DNA from 3 places in the Thiomonas sp. TH-17 genome. Region 2 is predicted to be linked to each of the others. Evidence: predicted binding sites of a transcription regulator. Region 2 holds the regulator's gene; each other region holds the start of a gene.
The links. Region 2 encodes LexA, which represses DNA repair genes until DNA is damaged. Its sites were predicted from a motif close to ACTGTATNNNNATACAGT; they were not measured.

Region 1: a site for LexA is predicted at 2,594-2,611, ahead of recA (recombinase RecA). Genes of this name have one in related genera too.
Region 3: a site for LexA is predicted at 1,917-1,934, ahead of imuA (translesion DNA synthesis-associated protein ImuA). Genes of this name have one in related genera too.

Annotation. Positions count from the first base shown of each region.
Region 1 covers NZ_JBYCKI010000071.1:14,540-18,675, forward strand. The annotation lists gene sucC (ADP-forming succinate--CoA ligase subunit beta) at 1-329, opposite strand, end outside; gene AC2VLV_RS04745 (DUF2889 domain-containing protein) at 326-949, opposite strand; gene recX (recombination regulator RecX) at 1,011-1,475, opposite strand; gene recA (recombinase RecA) at 1,486-2,547, opposite strand; gene AC2VLV_RS04760 (OmpW/AlkL family protein) at 2,689-3,417, opposite strand; gene AC2VLV_RS04765 (SGNH/GDSL hydrolase family protein) at 3,456-4,136, opposite strand, start outside.
Region 2 covers NZ_JBYCKI010000022.1:8,630-12,765, reverse strand. The annotation lists gene AC2VLV_RS01655 (ATP-binding protein) at 1-19, shown strand, start outside; gene AC2VLV_RS01650 (asparaginase) at 38-997, opposite strand; gene lexA (transcriptional repressor LexA) at 1,185-1,904, shown strand; gene AC2VLV_RS01640 (DedA family protein) at 1,952-2,596, opposite strand; gene mutL (DNA mismatch repair endonuclease MutL) at 2,807-4,136, shown strand, end outside.
Region 3 covers NZ_JBYCKI010000163.1:11,112-15,247, forward strand. The annotation lists gene AC2VLV_RS10195 (Y-family DNA polymerase) at 1-1,162, opposite strand, end outside; gene imuA (translesion DNA synthesis-associated protein ImuA) at 1,119-1,874, opposite strand; gene AC2VLV_RS10205 (SOS response-associated peptidase) at 1,996-2,673, shown strand; gene AC2VLV_RS10210 (NAD(P)-dependent oxidoreductase) at 3,395-4,136, opposite strand, start outside.

The DNA of each region.
Region 1 (4,136 bases), on a different contig from region 2:
ACGTAATACTCTTTTTGGATATCGGCGCCATCCTCGATCAGCAGCCGTCGCACCTTCTGCCCCGCAGGCCCGGTTTGATGGGTGACGAGCTGCATGCCCAGGATTTGCAGGGATAGTTGCCGCACCTCATCGATCGAACGCGCCAGCTTGACACCGCCGCCCTTGCCTCGCCCGCCCGCGTGAATCTGCGCCTTCACCACCCAGACCGGGCCGCCCAACTCCTGCGCTGCTGCGACGGCCTCATCGACGGAAAACGCGGGCTTGCCGCGTGGAACCGGCACACCGTGTTCTCTCAATAATTGCTTGGCCTGATATTCATGGATTTTCATGGCGTCTCGTCCTCGACTTGGGGTGTAGGCATTGTGCCTTCGGTGCGTTGTGGCGCAGTCTGTTGCGCCCAACGGGGATAAAACTCGGCCACCGCGGGCCCGTCCAGCCGCAGGGCGTGACAGCGGTTGAGCTGAAAAGGCATACCGGCGGGGCGTTCGGTTTCGGTGACGGGCAAGGCGATTTGGGTCAGACCTGCCAGACCCTGAATCGCGGCGGTGGGCAGTACCTGCGTCAATTCGGTGAGATGGGTGCAGCCCAGCACGCCGCCCAGGCGCTCGCGCACGGCGGCGCGAAATCCGCGCAGCAGATTGAGGCCGATCAGCCGCCGGTAGGCGTCATCGTGATCGCCGCAGGTGTCGTAAGGGCTGAACAGGGTGTGCGAGCGGGCATCGACGATGTTGAGCGCGTCGTCGATGGTGACGATCAGCAGCATGTCGTGCACCGGAATGCCCGCCGGGCGGGTGCGTTCGGACAGGGTGAGATCGCGCGTTTTCACGTCCCGCAATTCGGCCTGCAGATCCCACAATCCATCCTCTCGCGCATAGACCTCGACACTGAGACTGCGGCGGTGAACCAGACGGCGATTGGGCGATGACGGGGCGGCAGGAGTGTCGCGCATGGCTGATCTATTTTTGATGAAGCGCAAGAATCAGTGTAGCAGCCTGCTGCGGCGCAGCAAGTCAGTCGACGTCTTCCGTGCCCTCACCGCGCAAAACCGCGCGGACGACGTCCCCGCTGAAGCCACGCTGAGCCAAAAAACGAGCCTGTTTGGCCCGCTCGGCAGCGTCCTTCGGAAGCGCCTGGAACCTTCGCGCCCAAGCGGCGTGGGCGCGAGTCAGTTCGCTGTCTTTCAAAACCTGACGCAGATTTGCCGTGGCATCGGACGACAGGCCGTGCGCGTCGAGTTCTTGTGCGATGCGCAAATTGCCGTAGCGTTGCTGCCGTCGATGGATCAACGACTGGGCAAAACGCTCACTGCTGAGCAGACCCGCCTGCTCCAGACTGGCTAGCAGCGCCTCGACCTCTTCGGGCTCTTCGCAATAGCGCAGCAGCTTGCGCCGCAGTTCCAACGGGCTGTGCTCCCGTTGCGAGAGATAGCGCACGGCCCGCGCACGCAAAGAAGGCTGGGCGCGAGGCAGGCTCATTGCAACGGACTCAGTCTTGCTCTTCCTCGGACATATCGGCCGTCATCAGCGCATTGGCCTCAGGCACGCCGAGACTGACGCGGACCTTGTTCTCGATCTCGCGGGCGATGTCGGGATTTGACTTGAGAAATTCGCGCGCGTTGTCCTTACCCTGGCCGATTTTCTCGCCGTTGTAGGCATACCAGGAGCCGGACTTCTCCACCAGTTTGGCAACCACCCCCAGATCAACGATTTCGCCTTCGCGCGACACGCCTTCACCATACAGAATGTCGAACTCCGCTTGTTTGAACGGCGGCGCCACCTTGTTCTTCACCACCTTGACGCGGGTTTCCGAACCGATGACCTCTTCGGCCTTCTTGATGGCGCCGATGCGGCGGATGTCCAGACGCACCGAAGAGTAGAACTTGAGCGCGTTGCCGCCGGTCGTCGTTTCGGGATTGCCAAACATCACGCCGATTTTCATGCGGATCTGGTTAATGAAAATGACCAGGCAGTTGGTGCGCTTGATGTTGGCGGTGAGCTTGCGCAGCGCCTGGCTCATCAGCCGGGCCTGCAGACCTGGCAGCGAATCGCCCATCTCACCCTCGATTTCGGCCTTGGGCGTGAGCGCAGCCACCGAGTCGATCACGATCATGTCCACCGAGCCGGAGCGCACCAGCGCGTCGACGATTTCAAGCGCCTGCTCACCCGTGTCGGGCTGGGAAATCAGCAGATCAGGCAGTTGCACCCCGAGTTTGGAGGCGTATTGCACGTCGAGCGCGTGCTCGGCGTCGATGAAGGCGCAGGTGCCGCCGAGCTTCTGCATTTCGGCGATGACCTGGAGTGTGAGCGTGGTCTTGCCCGAGGACTCTGGCCCGTAGATCTCGACCACCCGGCCGCGCGGCAGACCGCCCACGCCCAGCGCAATGTCCAGCCCCAGAGAGCCGGTGGACACCACCTGAATGTCATGCTGCGCCTCGCCATCGGCCATGCGCATGATGGTGCCCTTGCCGAACTGCTTTTCGATTTGCGACAACGCGGCGGCAAGCGCCTTGGCTTTTTCTGGATTCACTGCGGATTTTCCCTGTTCCATGGCACGTTCCTCATGTCTGAATAGCACTGCTGCGCAATGTAGCACAGCTGTATATAAAGACAGATTATTTTCTGCTTACGGCGCCCAAAAAAAAGAGGGCCGAAGCCCCCTCTTTCCACAACTTGCAGCGTGAGCAAAACTCTAAAAACTATAGCCCACGGCCAGGGTGTAGATGATGGGATGGAAGTTGATGTGTGTCTTCGCCTGCGAGGTGATGACCGAAGGATTGACGGGTGAATAAGACGTGGAAGTCAGATCGCTCTGCACGTCTGCCACGGCCACGGTACCCACCACCGACCACTTGGAATTGAAGCGGTAGATCAGACCGACGTGCGCCGCAGCTCCCCAGGAATCTGAGAGGTTGATCTTTGTCGGCCCTTGCGCACCCGTCAGCGGCGGCAAGGCCTTGGTATTGGTGAACTTGGTGTAGTTCAGACCCACGCCGACAAAGGGATCCCACTTGGCGTAGTCGCCGAAGAAGTGATAGTTGATGAATGCCGTCGGGGAGTAGACATCCACATCCGTCACGCCCGCCCCCCGCAGCGCGCCCCAGCCCGATCCCGCGGCATCGGTGCGTACCCGCGGCGGGTAGCCCAGCACCAATTCGAAGCTGAACGGCCCCGGCAGGTCGCGCACGTACACCAGCCCCAGCGTGGTGGCATCGCCCACATCCAGATTGAGATTGGGTGGCGTGTTGTACCCGCTCAGGTTGGCCGATTTGGAATGGTTCTGCAAATAAGCCAGTCCCACGAACACGGTGTTTTGCGGCCCGGTGTCGTCCGCCATGGCTGCAGGGGCCAACACCGCCCCCGCCGCCAAGCCCGCAGCCATCAAAGCACCGCGCAGAACATTGAATCGCGATTGACGCATCATGAGTTCTCCTCAGAAGTTTTATGTGTGCTGCGGGTTTATTGCGAAATCCAGCCGAAACCCTTCATCGCCTGCAGAGTCGTGCTGGCAATGATTTTGTAGCCAGCAGGTGTGGGATGAACGGAATCCGCGAACAGCCAAGTGCCGAGATTGGCCGTGCTTGCACCCGCTGCCGTATAACGCGTGTTCACATTGCAGAGCAGAGAACTCGTAGTGGCCGGGTCGCACCATGGCGTCGTTACATTGGTGAAACCAAACTGCGATGGGTTGGCAATTTCCTGATTGAGCAGGCTGTAGCCATCAAGCACCTTGACAGGTTGCCCTTGCAAATCATTGAGCAGGCGTTGGTTGAATACCTGCACCAGATTCGACAACAGATAGCACGGGGTTGTGGTCACGGTGTTGTCGCACACATAACCTGCTGGCGGAGCTTGCGGAGGCGTCATGCCGGTGTAGGGCAAACCGCGGCCAAACGGCGTCTGCGATGAATCCGGCAAGGTGTAGACCATCACGTACTTCGCTCCCTTGCTGGTGATCAGATTGACTTGGGCGGCCAGTTCGTCTGCCGCTTGCGCCACGGTCGCCTGCGCGACAGCAACCGCCTGCGAGGTTGCATCGTGCTGCGCAGTGGCCTGAATGGCCGCAATCTGCGCTTGCGTCAGGCTGGGGTTTTGCTGCAGGGCGCTCGTGACGGCCTGCTTGACGGCCTGAGCCACGCT
Region 2 (4,136 bases):
CAGCGCCCATTCCGCCTGAGACTTCAAGGCAGATTGTTCATGAAGCGGGGCTTTGGGCGGCTAGTTCCAACAGCAGCCGCACCCGCAGCTTCACCGCATTGAGGCCGTCATCGGCGCCGCCGCGTACCGGGCCGACGCGCGACGCCACTCGAACCCGCACGCCCTGTTGTTCGGCCCAGCGCAGCGCGGCTTCGAGTTCGCGGTGCACCGTGCCGCCCCCGGTGCCGGCAACGACCATCCCGCCCAATCGGGGCTGAAGCGCAGTGCTCGAAATCAGGCAGCACACCAGCGCACTATCGCTACCCGCCGCATTGGTGAGCAACTCCACCCGCGGCCACTCGCCCGCAGCAGGTAGGGGAAATGGCGCTCCGGCCTCGGGCACGGGTTGTCGCCAAAGCCGCAAGGTCTCACCGTCAACCTCACCCAGCGGGCCGCGCTCTCCGGATGAAAACGCTTCCACCGCGTGCGTATTCGCCTTGGTCACATCGCGGGCGGCGTGGACCACGCCGTGCAGCACACAGACCACGCCCAGCCCCCGCGCCGCGGGATGCACGGCCACCCGCACGGCGTCGAGCAGATTCTGCGGGCCGTCGGCGTTCAGCGCGGTGGCTGGACGCATGGCAGCGGTCAGGATCACCGGCTTGTCGGTGTCCAGCACCAGGCGCAGAAAGTAGGCGGTTTCTTCCAGCGTGTCGGTGCCGTGGGTGATGACGCAGGCCTGAATTTGCGGCTGCGCCAGCCAGTAGGTCACGCGTTCGGCCAACTGCGTCCAGACCGCGAAGGTCATGTCCTTGCTGTCGAGATTGGCCACCTGCTCGGTGTGGATTTGAGCCAGGCGGCCGAGCGCCGGCACGCTTTGCAGCAGCGCGTCGACCCCCAAAACCCCGGCGGTGTAACCCGGCAGACTGGGGTCGCCCGTCGCGGCGCCCGCGATCGTGCCCCCCGTTCCCAACACCACAACCTGCGGCAAGGCAGCGCGAGAAAAAGAATCGGTCATGTGTGAATCTCTTTGCAGAAAGACTGTTTTGATTTACAGTGCTGTGAAAATCATCAAGCTGGAAATCTGATCAGGGTATCTTCATGGCGCAAACGATGACATGGCTCGCATGGCGAGTTCGTCCATCGGTCTCGCCCATCAAACTGACTTATTGTGCAACTGCCGGAGCCCACGCATGCGCCGTCTCATCTCGAAACTCACCCCTCGTCAGCAGGAAATTCTCGATCTCATCACCGCCTCCGTGCGCGAACTGGGCTACCCGCCCACCCGGGCCGAAATTGCGGCGCGGCTGGGATTCCGCTCGGCCAATGCGGCAGAAGATCACTTGCAGGCGCTCGCGCGCAAGGGTGTCATTGAACTGACGCCCGGGGCGTCGCGCGGCATTCGCATCACCGAATCGCAGCGCGCCTCGTCCTCGGGGACAACGTCCGGCAAAACGTCGGGCGCCATGGGCTTGCGTGCAAATGGGTTGCGTGCGGACCTATCTCATGGGCTGCAACTCGCGCTGCCCGGCGCCGAACAGCTCTGCCTGCCGCTGGTCGGCCGCGTCGCTGCCGGGCATCCCATCCTCGCGCAAGAGCATATCGAGCAGACGCTCAACGTCGACCCAGGCGCCTTCTCCGTGCGCCCCGACTATCTGCTCAAGGTTCGCGGCATGAGCATGCGCGATGCCGGCATTCTCGACGGCGACATGCTGGCCGTCAAAAGCAGCCAGACCGCGCAGAGCGGGCAGATCGTGGTGGCCCGCATCGGCGATGAGGTCACGGTCAAGCGCCTGCGCCTGCAGGCCGATCACATCGAGCTTCTACCGGCCAACCCCGAGTTCGCACCCATCCGCGTCGATGCCAGTCAGTCCTTCGCCATCGAGGGGCTCGCTGTCGGACTGCTGCGCGGCAAGCTGCAATGAAGCTCTCAGCACGCGCTACCGGAAAGTCCGGCAAGTAGTCGTGTCCGTCAGACCGCCGACACCTGCCGACGTGATTTCCACCAGCCCCACACCGCGGGAAGCAACGACAGCACGATGATGGCGATGGTCATGACACCCAAGTTGTGCTTGATCCACGGAATATTGCCGAACAGATAACCCGCCATGACCAGCAGCCCCACCCAGAGCGTGGCGCCCAGCATGTTGTAGGCCAGAAACTTGCCATACGACATCTCGGCCACGCCCGCCACAAACGGGGCGAAGGTACGAATGAAGGGCATGAACCGCGCGGCCACGATGGTGATGCCGCCATATTTCTCGTAAAAGGCATGCGCCTTGTCGAAGGCGCGACGGTTGAACCAGCGTGAGTCCGGCCACGAAAAAACCTTATGGCCGATGGCCTTGCCGATCTGGTAATTGAGGCTATCGCCCAGCACGGCGCCGAGCCAGAGCACGGCCATCACGCCCGGCAGGCTGAGCGCCCCGGTGGCCGCAAACGCGCCCACCACGAACAGCATGGAATCGCCAGGCAGAAACGGCATGATGACCAGCCCGGTTTCGACGAACACGATGCCGAAGAGCAGCCCGTACACCCAGGGGCCATACGCCGCGATGAACTGCGCCAGATGCACGTCGAAGTGCAGAATGAGGTCGATGAGAGCGTGGGGATCCATGCGGTTTGGGCTGAAAGCCGGAAGAGAGCCTTTGAAAGGCCGAAGACGCAGATGCTGCGCCAGAAGACTGAGCCGGGACTGAGCACCCCGGGTTGCGGACAGCCCGAAAAGTATACTGACCTGACTTGTCGTTTCTCCTGCCTCCAGGCCCCTCAACGAGGGGACGGCCGCCGCCATGCTGCGGCCTCGCGTCCTTACAGTATCCCTGCCTTGCTGCAACCCCAACGCCCGATTCGTCCGCTGCCGGACGTGCTCATCAGCCAGATTGCCGCCGGCGAAGTCATCGAGCGCCCGGCTTCGGCCTTGCGCGAACTGCTCGACAACGCCATCGATTCGGGCGCCAGCGCCCTCACCGTGCGCCTCGAACAGGGCGGGCTGGGCAGCGTGCAGGTCGAAGACGATGGTTGCGGCATTCCGGCAGAAGAGCTGCCGCTGGCGCTACTTCGCCACGCCACCAGCAAGATCACCGATCTCGACGAATTGCACCACGCCGCGCATCTGGGTTTTCGCGGCGAAGCGCTCGCGGCCATGGCCGCCGTGGCCGAAATCGAGATCATCAGCCGCCGCGCCGGAGCCGATGGCGCGCGCATTCACGCCAGCGCAGGCCAGGTCGCCGCGGTGCAACCCACAGCGGCGCAGCAGGGCACCCGCGTGACCTTGCGGCAGTTGTTTTTCAACCTGCCGGCGCGCCGCAAGTTTCTCAAGTCGCCACAGACCGAATATGCCTGGTGCGCCGACGTGTTCAAGCGCGCCGCCATCGCCCATCCCCAGATCGCCCTGCGGCTTTGGCATGACGGGCAGCTCAAGCTGCAATTCGAGCGCGACCCTTCGCCGCACGGGCTCGACCGCCTCGCCGCCGTGCTGGGAGAATCCTTCAGCGCGCACGCCCTGCTCGTCTCCGCCCAGATCGGCCCGCTCGCCGTACGCGGGCTGATCTGCAAGCCCACCGCGGCGCGCGCCCGTGCCGATGTCCATCACATCATTGTCAACAACCGCTGGGTACGCGACCGCACCGTGGCCCACGGCGTGCGCGCCGCCTACGCCGATGTGCTGCACGGCGCCTTGCAGCCGCAGTACGCCCTGCTGCTCGATCTGCCGTCTGATCTGGTCGATGTGAATGTGCATCCGGCCAAATCGGAAGTCCGGTTCCGCGACAGCTCCGCCGTGCATCAGGCCGTGCGCCATGCCGTCGAGCAGGTGCTCGCCCGGGTGGTCGGTGAAGCGTCTTCTTCGCATCCCGCCACACCGCCCGCCGCGTGGGAAAGACCGTCATCCTCCGCCCTGCCCGCGACGGCCGCGCTTCCCTTCGGCATGGCGAGGTCGAGCCCTAGCCCGATCCCCTGGGATGCTCTCGCGCGCGCCTATTCCCCCTTGACGACTGCGGACGCTCCGCCCGTGCAGGCGCGCGACAGCGCCGCACCGCGCCCCTATGCGCAAGCCACCGACCTGGCCGCCGCGCAGCCTGACGACTTTCCCCTCGGCTTCGCCCTGGCGCAGCTTCTGGGCATCTACATCCTTGCGCAGAACCGCCACGGGCTGG
Region 3 (4,136 bases), on a different contig from region 2:
AGCCGCCCTCGACCCGGTGGGGGCCGAGCAAGAGCTGCAACTCCCCCTGGTAGAGCGGACGGTTGCTGCGCACCGCTAGTCGAAGTGGCTCAGGCAGCAGGAATGTGGGCTGCGGCATGCCGTCCGGCCGCGTGGGCTTGGGACGCACCGGCTCGGAGGCGGGCCGCCATTGCTGCGCCCATTCCGGGCGGGCGTCCTCGACCAGGGCCGGTCGCAACACCCGCTCTGGTCCCAGGCGCGCCGCAATGCGCTCAAGCGCGAGGGTCAGGGACTCCCGGTCGGCGCTGGCATCGGGCAGCAAGGAGGCGTTGGGCGGGGCGTAGTCGCGCACGTCGTCCACGACCAATTCCAGACACTCGACCGGCGCCGCGAGTTGCACCCGCGCCAATTGCTCGGCGAGGAGGTGGGAGAGATGGTCCACATCGCGCATCGGCTCAGCTGTGCGGATGACAAGGGCATCACCAACCCCCACGTCCTTCGGCCGCATGGTGTCGTGAACCCAGCTCAGGGTGAAGGTGGTCACGCCGGCATTGCGCGCCACCAGCCAGCCGTGCAACTGCAGCAGCAAGCGCTTGGCGGCAAAGACCAACGCCATGGCGGTCTCCACCCGGGCCATCAGTTCCACCTTGGCGGTGAAGGTTTCGGGAACGGTGACCCAGGCCAACTGCTCGGCGCGCAGGCCGTAGGCCCGGTCCATGGCGTCAATGAGTGCAGCGCCAAAGCGCCGGGTGATGCCGCCGCGGGGCAGGGCGCGCAGGTCGCCCAGGGTGCGGCAACCCAGTTGCGCCAGGGTGGTCTCATGCGGCATGGCTGCGGTCAGCGCGGCAACAGGAAGCGGGTCGAGGCGCTCATCCAGGGGAACTGCATCAACACCGCCGATGTCGGCGCGAGCCAGAGCAAGAGCCCCCAGCGCTGTCGGCGCCCAGGCCAGAGAGGAAACGCCTAGCGTGGGCGCATCGGCCTGCACCCGCGCGGCCAGCGTGATGGCTCCACCAAAGAGCCGCAGGCTGGCCGCAACCTCCATCAGCACGGCCTCGTCGCACAGGGCGACCCGGGGCGTGAACTGCAGCGCCCAGAGGGCCAGACCGCGCTGCGCGGCGGCAGGGGGCTCAGGCAGCTCAGAGCTGGACGGACTCGGCAGTCGCAGCGCGCACCACAGCATGGCGGGCTCCGGTTGGAAGTGAGACAAAACGACTCGGCACACGGGAGCGCCGGGTCAGAATGGGCGCGAGCGAGACCGGCACGGCGGGCAACACCAGTGTGGTGTCATGCGCTGGACCCCGACGCTTGAGCACCTGCACGCGCAGGGACCAGTCCGGTCCAGACTGGGCGAGCACGCGCAGCGCGGCGGGGGAGGATTCACTGCGCACGCCCTCGGGGCGCAGGGCGATGCACAGGGCACGGCCACCCTGCAGACGGCTCTGCAGTCGGCGCAGTTGTTCCGGTCGCACTTGGGGTAACCAGGCGAGGACCGCCCCGGCGATGTCGGCCTGGACCAACTGCTCGGTGACCCACAGCCGCTGCGCCGGAGCCTCGGCCTGCACCCAGATGAGCTGCCGTTCACTGAGGCCAAGAGATTGCAGGCCGGGCAGGTAGGGTGGCTTGGGCGGCCCAACCACCACGACGCAGCCGCCGGCCGCAGCCACCGTGCCGAGTGCCGTACCGAGCAGGCGCCATTCCAGCAGGGAGGGTTGCGGGCTCAGTACCTCGGTGAGACTGCCGCAGGGCCAGCCACCTCCCGGCAACTCGGCATCCAGCGCAGACCAGCCACTGGCCACGACAGGGCCCGCAGGGGCGGCGATGTCATCGCCCCGCCAGACGGCCGCGGCAACGGACGACGGGAGGTCGGCAAGCAGAACGGCAGATGTTGGCATGGCAGGCTGTCCTTCGAGACGGGAGGGCAAGCCTACACAAAAACTGTATAAAAGAACAGTCTTTTAATTTTTCGGGGAATGGGCGACGCTCGGGCTTTAGACCACCACGCCGGGAGCGACCATGTGCGGCAGATACGTCCTCAAAAGCACCCCGCAGCACTTGCGCGAGCAGTTTGGCATCGAGGGGCCGGATGCTGCGCACAGCGAGGAATGGCGTCCCCGGTACAACATTGCACCCAGTCAGGTCGCGCCCGTCGTGCGGGTCATCGAGGGCCAGCGCCACCTGGACTTGCTGCGATGGGGTTTGATTCCGTCGTGGGCCGAGGACCTGAGCATCGGAATGAAACTCATCAATGCGCGCAGCGAGAGCGCGGCGACGAAGCCTGCGTTTCGCGCCGCGTTCCGGTCCCATCGATGCATCGTGCCGGCGGACGGGTTCTATGAATGGCAGCACCTGGCCTCGGGAAAGCAGCCCTTCTACATCCACCGCAAGGACGGGCAACTCCTCGCCATGGCGGGCCTGTGGGAACACTGGACGCCCCCGGGCACCCAGGACTCCGTTCAGACCTTCACCATCTTGACGACAGAGGCGAACGACCTGATGCGGCCGTTGCATGACCGGATGCCGGTCGTGCTCCAGGAGGAAGATGTTGCCCCATGGTTGGACCCGACAGCGAAGCCGGCCGACCTGCAGGCGCTGATGCGGCCGTTGGGCGGTGGAAATTTGTGCGCGTATCCGGTTGGCAAGGCGGTCGGTAATGTTCGAAACGATATGCCGACCTTGATTGATGCAGTATGAGCGGATGCCGACCAGTCGGTGCCTCCCCGGTGAACCGGGGAGAGTCAGCGCGCCTCAGCGCAGGCCGTTCCTCCGGTAGACGCAGATATTGCAACGCTATTCAACACACAAAGACCGTTTAAAGGCCGTATGGGCGTGATATTTCGATGGGTCGTTGCGAGTGAATTTCCGTTATTTCGAATAAATAACGAGTTTTTTGAATATTTCTTGGCCTGTTTTTAGAATCAGCCTATCAATATGTGGCGGACGCGCAACAACGATTAGAATATTAGGCTCGAACAGTTGAAAATCAAACAGTGGTTGCTATATAATTTGCTTATCGCGTTGATTGATGTTCTGGCTCAGCAATCTCTGCGGTACTGTAAGGTGGACAGTAGTTGAGAAATTATCATCGTTTTCATCAGCCGAACAGGCTGTTTCAAGAAACAGCAGTTGCTTTAGATGCAATTTGCACAAGGGATGGCGCGAAAGTGCTACCCCACTTCCCAGCCGAACAGGCTGTTTCAAAAGAAGCGATAGCTCATTGAGTGAATCTCGCAAACGGATGACGCGAAAGTGTCACCGACTCCCAGCCGAACAGGCTGTTGAAAACCCGGCTCCGGCCGGGTTTTTTGTGTCGTCGACCGAGAAGTCCCCGTTTCGGGCGTGTTTACGGTCGTGAGGAGCGGACTGCTCGTCAGGTCGTCACGACTCAACAGGGGGAACGAATTGCCGGCGCGGCTCAGCGCAGCCCGCCAGCCTCGGCGCTGACCAGTTCGATGCCGGTCCAGTCGAGTGCCTGACGGCCTTTAGCCAGACTGGTGAGCAGGCGTTCGTGCAACAAATCCGCCAGCGGCATGGGCAGAGTTGCCTGCTCAGCCACGTCGCGCACCAGGCGCACGTCCTTCATGCCCAGCTCCAGCTTGAACCCAGCGGGCTCATACGCCCGCTTGGCCAGGATTTGAGAGTAGTTTTGATAAATCGGGCAGGCAAAAATGGTCTGTCCCAAAAAACTGGCCAGGGCGCTGCGGTCGATACCGTTCTTCTCGACCAAGGCCAGCGCTTCCGCCATCGCTTCGACGGCGGAGAGAATCAGAAAATTGCCGCTGAGCTTGACCACATTTGCCGCCCCCGGGTCCTCCCCGAAGTCATGGATGCCTTGCCCGAGTGCGTCCAGCACCGGCTTGGCCCGCACCTTCGCTTGCGCCGAACCCGATTGCACTATCCACAGCTTCTTGGCCGCCGCCGCTTCCGGACGCCCGAAGACCGGGGCGCTGAGGAACAGGCTGCCCCGCTTAGCGTGCTCCGCCGCCAGGGCGCGGGATGTCTCCGGAGACACCGTGCTCATCGAAATGTGGAGGCCACCTTGGCCGAGCTTGTCGGCAAATCCGCCAGGCCCTACCGTAACCTTCTGCAGAGCGGCATCGTTGGCCACCATGGTGACTGCAATCCCGCCGGGGCTCACGGCATCGGCGGGCGTGGGT